DNA from 2 places in the Pseudarthrobacter sp. NPDC058196 genome. Region 2 is predicted to be linked to the other one. Evidence: riboswitches for the same ligand, from Rfam matches in the RefSeq annotation. Region 2 holds a riboswitch; the other holds the start of a gene.

Region 1 (2,925 bases), on a different contig from region 2:
CCAGACGCCCGTCAGCACCACGGTCGGCACCGCGTTCACCAAACCCACCCCGCTGGTCGTTCCCATCCTGCGCGCCGGCCTGGGCATGCTGGAGGGCATGACCAAGCTGGTTCCCACCGCTGAGGTGGGCTTCCTGGGCATGGCCCGGGACGAGGAAACCCTGGACATCATCACGTATGCCGAGCGCCTTCCCGAGGACCTCACCGGCCGCCAGGTCTTCGTCCTGGACCCGATGCTGGCCACCGGCGGGACCCTGCGTGAGGCCATCAAGTTCCTCTTCAAGCGCGGCGCCTCGGACGTCACCTGCATCTGCCTGCTGGCAGCCCCGGAGGGCCTGGCCAAGCTGGAGGAGGAACTGGGCGACGCAAACGTGCACATTGTCCTGGCCTCCATCGACGAGAAGCTCAACGAGAAGTCCTACATTGTTCCCGGCCTCGGCGACGCCGGCGACCGCCTCTACGGAATTGCCGGGTAGCGCCCCACCCTTTTCCGAGCCGGTTCCCGCCGCTAGCCTGTGCGGATGGACTGGAAACTCGAACTTGTCTTTGTCCCGGTATCCGATGTGGACCGTGCTAAGGATTTCTATGTCAACAAGGTTGGCTTCAACGCCGATTACGACGAACGCCCGTCGGAGTCGATCCGGTTCGTGCAGTTGACGCCGCCCGGCTCCGCCTGCTCCATCTGCATCGGCGAAGGGCTCACCGATGCTCCGCCCGGCACCGGATCCAACCTGCAGCTGGTGGTCACCGACATCGAGGCTGCCCACCGCCAGCTCAAGGGTAACGGCGTGGAGGTCAGCGACGTGGACGTGCAGCAGTGGGGCCACTTCCTGTACTTCGCTGATCCGGACGGCAACAAGTGGGCCGTCCAGTACATCCCCTGGCGGAACTCCGGGCAGGGCGAGGTGCGGGACGCCGGTTAACGCGAAACCGCGGGCCGCATCATCATGATGCGGCCCGCGGTGTGCGTTGGGGCAGTGGTGCCCGGTGCTGCCTAGTACCAGTTGTGTGCCAGGTGGAAGTTCAACGCACCGCAGGGCGAGGCGTAGCTCTTCTTGATGTAGTCCAGGCCCCAGTTGATCTGGGTGCGGTAGTTGGTCAGGTAGTCGGCGCCTGCGCTGGCCATCTTCTCCGCCGGCAGCGACTGGACGATGCCGTACGCGCCGCTGCTGGCGTTGGTGGCCGTGGTGGTCCAATCGGATTCCTTGGTCCACAGCGTCTGGAGGCACTGCATCTGGTCCGGTCCCCAGCCAAAGGAGGACAGCTGGCTGGCGGCATAGGCTTGGGCGCCCGCAGGATCGTTAACCGCGACGGCGGGAGCAGGCGCAGGTGCGGGGGCCGGCGCCGGGGCGGGTGCTTCAGCGGCGGGGGCGGCGGGGGCGGCGGGTGCGGGTGCCGGGGCCGGCTCCGCTGCCTGCGGTGCCACGCTGATGGCGGAAGGAGCGGGGTTCGCGGCCGGGTTTGAGCGGATTTCGCTCTTCTCGATGCTCATTTGGGCATCAGCAGCGGAGCTGGAAGGGCTTGATCCGGTGGACGACGCCTGGGTCATGCTGGTGGTCGCCTGGCCTGCCGCGCCAACGCCAACCAGCACCGCGCACGATGCCGCAAGGATCGCAGCACGGCGGCCCACGGTGGTCTTTTTGGCGGGCTGGGGTTTGGCCCGGTGTTTTGCCTTGTCTTGCAGGCATGGTTTTGCCATGGATTTAGACATGATTGATCGCCTCTCACACCTGCGGAGTTAGCTGTCGGGTTCGGATGAGGGCATCCGGCCGCACGGAAAAAACACGTGCTGGCTTAACCCCAAGGGCAATCATTGCCCGGGACGGTGGGTCCCCCGCCTCTGCCGTTGCTCAAGCGGAATCCGGGAAGCGGCAGAGCTTGGCGTCAACCCGGGATATGCGGCCCGAACGGGGACCGCACCCAATCGACGGTACAGGAAGATCGCGCATTAGTCACATTTAGGTAACGGAAGTCACGACTCCTGGCGCGTCGATTTGCCGCAAGGCCGGCCCCCAGGGGTCGATCATCCCGCGAGGACGTAGACCGTGGTCCCGCCAATGTTTTCCGACTGGAAGGTAGACGCCACCCATTGCGCAATCCGGGTGGAGGCGTCCGAACCGCTGCCGGACATCATGGTCCCGCCGGCAATGAAGTAGTGGATCTTGCCTTGGGCTACCAGCGCCTGGAACTGTTCCAGCGTGGGAGAGGGGTCGGTGCCGTTGAAGCCGCCCACGGCCATCACCGGCAATTCCGTGGCCAGTTGGTAGCCTGCGGCGTTGTTCGAACCGACCACCGCCGCGGCCCACGTGTAGTTTGAGGCGCCGTCCTTGAGCGCGGCCACGAGCCCGGCCGACGGCGTGGGCGCACCCAGGAGGCCGCCCATCCCGCCGCCACGGCCACCGCCGGCACCGGGGCCGCCCTGCCTTGCGCCGGCTTGGCCGGCACCCTGCCCTGCGCCGGTTTGGCCTTGTCCGGCCTGGCCGCTGAACTGCCGGGCATTGCCGCCCGCGCCGAGCCCGCCGGTCCGGTTTCCGCCGAACCCGCCCGGGCCGCCGAATGACGTCGCCGGCCCGGCGCTGACAATGGCCCCGCTGTGCGCCGTCGCCGCCGTCGAGAGGGAGAAGGCCATCGGTCCGGCGAGCGATGCCGCGATGGCGAGCGCCGTCGTCGTCCGTTGGACGGAGCGCAGGCGGACGAACCTGTTCACCGCCATTCCTGCCGCGGCCGCCAGGCCTGCCGCCAGCACCACCCAGCGCAGCCACGGGCCGTAGGCGGACGTGGTTCCCAGTAAGGTCCAGGCCATCAGGGCTGCCGCGGCCACTGCTGCGGCCAAGAAGACCGCCGCGGCGGCCTGCCGCCGGTGCTGCCAGAGGAGGACCGGGCCCAGGCCGGCCAGGGCTGCGATCCCCGGCGCCAATGCCACTGC
Region 2 (4,259 bases):
GCTGCAGCCACCGCGTCCCGGAGCACCGCCACTGCCTGGGATGCCAGCGGCATGTCGCAGGCAAGAACCAAGGTGAAGGGCGCGCCTCCCCCATGGCCGGCAAGGGCAGCAAGGCCGGCTGAAATCGCGGCGGCAGGACCTGCAAACGCGGGCTCCTCCCGGCAGGACAGGACGCCGGGCGGCAGGGCGGGGGCGGCTCCGGCATCATCGGACGTCCCGGAGGACGGACGGCGACTGCTGGGGGGAAGATCACCGACGACCACGGTGTGGCGGGCACCGGCAGCGGCGTCGAGGGTCCATGCCAGGAGGGTTCTTCCCCGGAGGACCAACGATTGCTTGGGCACGCCACCCAGCCGTGAGGACCGCCCGCCCGCCAGGACCAAGGCATCAAAGATCAAAGGGTCCGCTTGCATCCACCCAGCCTAGCGAACAGCAACCTCCTCAGGCCGCGTTGTCAGGCAGCGTTGTCAGGCAGCGCGCTCAGGAAGCAGGAACGGATCCCAGGCGGGGGTTGGCTTCTCCAATTCCTTGATCTGCCAGATGGTTCCGTGCGGCGGTTGCGGCACGAACCGCAGGGTCCATCCCATCTCGCCGGGCGTATGGTCACCCTTGACGTTGTTGCATCGCAGGCAGGCAGCCACGAGGTTCTCCCAGGAATCGGCCCCGCCCCGCGATTTTGGGTGGACATGGTCGATTGTGTGCGCTGCCTTTCCGCAATATGCACACTTATGCCCGTCGCGCCGAAGCACACCACGGCGGCTGACGGCCGTTGAGTGGTTGTACCGGGGGCGGATGTAGCGGTTCAGGAGGATCACGGACGGGCGGCCCAGGACGTCGGTGGGGCCCACCACGGGATCGTCCCCCTCGGCCACCACGCTCGCCTTGCCTGTGAGCACAAGCACCAGCGCCCGGCGGAAGGTGATAACCGCCAGCGGTTCATATCCAGCATTCAGAACGAGAGTGCGCATGCACGTACCTCTTCACGGCCGCACCCGTCAGGGGCACGAGGGCCGGCTGCCCTCGGCATGTCCGGGCTATGGATCGACATCACAAGAGTAAACAGAGAAATGCAATATCAGGTAATCGGCACACGCGGAGGCGGTCCCCCGCCCCAGTGCCGGGGAGCTGGATGCAGCAAATGGCGGGATTTAAGCGGGAAAGACCCCCGCCGCAGTGGCAGGGGTCTTTCCGGGCAAATCTCCGGCGTCGCCGGGTGTGGCGGCGGTGGTGGTTACCGGACGTGGATGAAGACCGGTCCGGAGCCGACGTTGGCGCTGAACACAACGGTGTCGTTGCCGTTGAAGCCGCCGTGGACTGCCATGCCGTTTCCGGCGTAGACGGCGATGTGGGCCATTCCTCCACCACCGTCGGCGTAGTAGATCAGGTCGCCGGGCTGGGCCTGGGATGCAGGCACGGTGTCACCCAATGACAGGTAACCGGCGGGCCAGTCGTGGAAGTGGATGCCGACCGCAGCCAGTGCGTTGGTCACCAGCATGGTGCAGTCCTGGTGCACGCCGAGCTGAGCGTAGGCAGCGGAGAGGATGGCAGCACCCTTTCCGCTGGCGGAAACCTGGGCGGCGGGAGCAGCAGTGGCCGCGGCAGTTGCAACCTTGGCGGTGACCTTGGGAGCGGCGACGGCCTGGGCAACGGGAGCCGGAGCAGCTTCCTGCACCGCAACCTCGGGCTCGGGCGCCGGAGCCGGGGTGGTGGTAACGGCGGGCTTCTCGAAGCTGATGGCAATGGTGGAAGCCGCTGAGATCGGAGCGTCGACTGCGGATTCAACTTCCATGGCGGATGCCGGAGCGGAGTCGCGCTTGACGTTGGTGTCGGCAGCGTTGGCGGCGATGCCGCTGGTCAGGACCAGGCCGGAAGCTGCAGCGATTACTGCAGCCTGGCGGCCCATGCCGCCGGCGTTGTCACTGACAGCCTTGGCAATGATTGCGATCGAGTTGGTTTTGGTGACCTCGGCGCGGTGCCGTGCGGTAGCACGAGTCGTCATCGGTTCTCTCTTTCGTTTTCCTCTGGACCGCGGTGGCCTGTCCGAGGGGGTTGGATGCGCCGGCATCTTGGGGGTACGCCGGCGCGTCCCGAACGGGGATGTGGTTTCTAGCGAAAAAGCTTTGGGCAAAGAAATAGCCCTTGGAGCGTGGAGCCCAAGAACTACTTGTTCAGGTGGTAGTACGTGGAAGTACCGGTGGCTGCGGGCGAGTGGAGCATGGTGCCCTGCGACGGGTTGAGCGCGCTGATCATCATGCCGTTGCCGACGTAGATGCCGACGTGTGCGCCACCGTTCTGGACCACGAGGTCACCCGGCTGGGGGGTGGAGGTGGGCGTCATGATGCTCCACGCGTTCGTGCGGGGGATGCTGATTCCGGCCTGGGCGTAGACCCACTGGACGAACCCGGAGCAGTCCCAGCCGTTGGGGGTGGTGCCGCCCCAGACGTAGGGGTGGCCGATGCCGGTGTAGGCGATAGCGGCGATGCCCGAGGTGGCTGCGGAGGAAACGGCCTCTACTGCCTGTCCGGCTTTGGACGCCTCCTGGCCGGCGGCAGTGGCGGTGCGGTCCGCGGCCGCGGTGGACTGGGTACGCACCGTTTCCACCTTCGGGGCGGCGGTGGTCTTGACCGCCGGACGCTCGAAGGAAACGGTGGCCGTGGGGGCCGCGGTGACAGCAAGGGCGGTCTGCGCCGAACCGGACTCCGTGGAGGCCGAGATGCCGGCGGTGGTGTCAGCTGCGGTGGCCGGCAGGCCCATGCTCAGGATGAGGCCTGAAGCCGCTGCCACAACGGCAGCCTGGCGGCCCACGGTCCCGGCATTGGCGCTCACGGCTTTGGACACGGCGTCCAAGGGGTTGGCGCGAACCGTTTGCGCACGGTGGCGCGCAGAATTATGGCGTGAAGACACGAAGGTAGCCTCTCCCAATGCCTGCGAGGTGAGCTGTCGGATTCGGATGGGAGTCACCCGGCCACTTTGCTTCCTGGGAAGCTCGTGACTTAACCCCAAGGCCTTCCGGAATGCAGAAGGCCAAAATTGGTTCCCCCGCCCCTGCCAGACGATGAAATGCGAACGGACCTTGAGCGGTGGCAGAGTTAGGCAATCCACTCAAGAGCGTCAACTTCGGAAAAGTTGACGCGAGTTAGACGGTACAGCAGTTTTGCTTCAATGTCACATTCAGGTCACGGCGAGTCACTGCGATCTGAGAGTGCGCAATCATACGGTTACAGCCAGCCCATCGGATCGACCACTTCGCCATTGACCTGCACTTCGAAGTGCAGGTGGCAGCCGGTGGACGCGCCGGTGGTTCCGCTCAGCGCCACGACCTCGCCGCGGGAGACCGTTTGTCCCACCTTGACGTTGAAGGACGAGAGGTGGTTGTACGTGGTCTCCAGGCCGTTGCCGTGGTCGATCACCACCCGGTTTCCGCCGCCGAACTGGTGCCAGCCGGCGAAGGTCACGGTTCCTGTTGCGGCAGCCAGGACGGACGTCCCGCACTGAGCCACGAAGTCCTGTCCGCGGTGGAAGTCTCCCGTGCCCCCGGTAATGGGGCTGACCCGGTAGCCGAAGGGCGACGCGGTCACAAGGGATGCCAGCGGGGCGGCCAGGGTTCCGGCAGAAGCGGCCCGGGTGACCGATCCTGCCGACTGGGCGCTCAGAAGCTGCTTCAGCTTTCCGTCGGGGTCCGCCTGCGTGACGACGGCCGAGCGGCTGAAGTCGATCTGGGCGCCCACATCGGCTGAAATCTGGGGCTGGGGGCTGACTGCGGAGGCAGCCTGGGGTGCGGTGCCGGCGGCATCCGTCGCCATGACGGGGCCGGTGGCGGGCATGGTCACCGTCAGCACCAGGCCGGTGGCGGCCAGGGCGATACCGGCCTTCTGGCCGATGCCGCTGGCCGCAGCAAAGTCGGTGATTTGCCGGAACGGACCTCGGCGGCGGCGTGCATCCCGCTGGGGGTCGCGGGGGCGCTCCGCAGCGGCGGGTTCGACAACCCGGGGTGCCTCAGGGGGGCCGGCCGCGCGGCGGCGGCCCCGGGAGGTCTGCATGGTCAAGAAGGGTTCCTCTCTGGAATAGCCTGCGGAGTTAGCTGTCGGATTCGGGTCAGAGAGATCACAGACCCGGCCCGTCATGGGCAAACTTCTGCACAGGGGTATTCCCGGAAGAATCCTTCACTGGAGAGGCTTGCTGCTGACGGACTTCACCCCAAGGCAGTCCCCCGCTGCCAGTTGTGGTTCCCCCGCCTCTGCCAGTAACGACTCGTACAC

Evidence for each region. A riboswitch is a leader RNA that binds a small molecule or an ion and turns the genes downstream of it on or off. The one in region 2 is predicted to bind cyclic di-AMP.
Region 1: linked by a shared signal. The riboswitch ahead of ACFVVC_RS20625 (hypothetical protein) and the one ahead of ACFVVC_RS15295 (C40 family peptidase) in region 2 are both predicted to bind cyclic di-AMP.

What each region holds. Positions count from the first base shown of each region.
Region 1 is NZ_JBHVVN010000018.1:12,450-15,374, forward strand. It holds gene upp (uracil phosphoribosyltransferase) at 1-475, shown strand, start outside; gene ACFVVC_RS20620 (glyoxalase superfamily protein) at 521-922, shown strand; gene ACFVVC_RS20625 (hypothetical protein) at 994-1,710, opposite strand; cyclic di-AMP (ydaO/yuaA leader) riboswitch at 1,714-1,876, opposite strand; gene ACFVVC_RS20630 (glycosyltransferase family 39 protein) at 2,023-2,925, opposite strand, start outside.
Region 2 is NZ_JBHVVN010000010.1:62,793-67,051, reverse strand. It holds gene ACFVVC_RS15310 (NTP transferase domain-containing protein) at 1-413, opposite strand, end outside; gene ACFVVC_RS15305 (HNH endonuclease) at 468-968, opposite strand; gene ACFVVC_RS15300 (NlpC/P60 family protein) at 1,232-1,999, opposite strand; gene ACFVVC_RS15295 (C40 family peptidase) at 2,161-2,838, opposite strand; cyclic di-AMP (ydaO/yuaA leader) riboswitch at 2,909-3,106, opposite strand; gene ACFVVC_RS15290 (M23 family metallopeptidase) at 3,219-4,040, opposite strand; cyclic di-AMP (ydaO/yuaA leader) riboswitch at 4,051-4,259, opposite strand, start outside.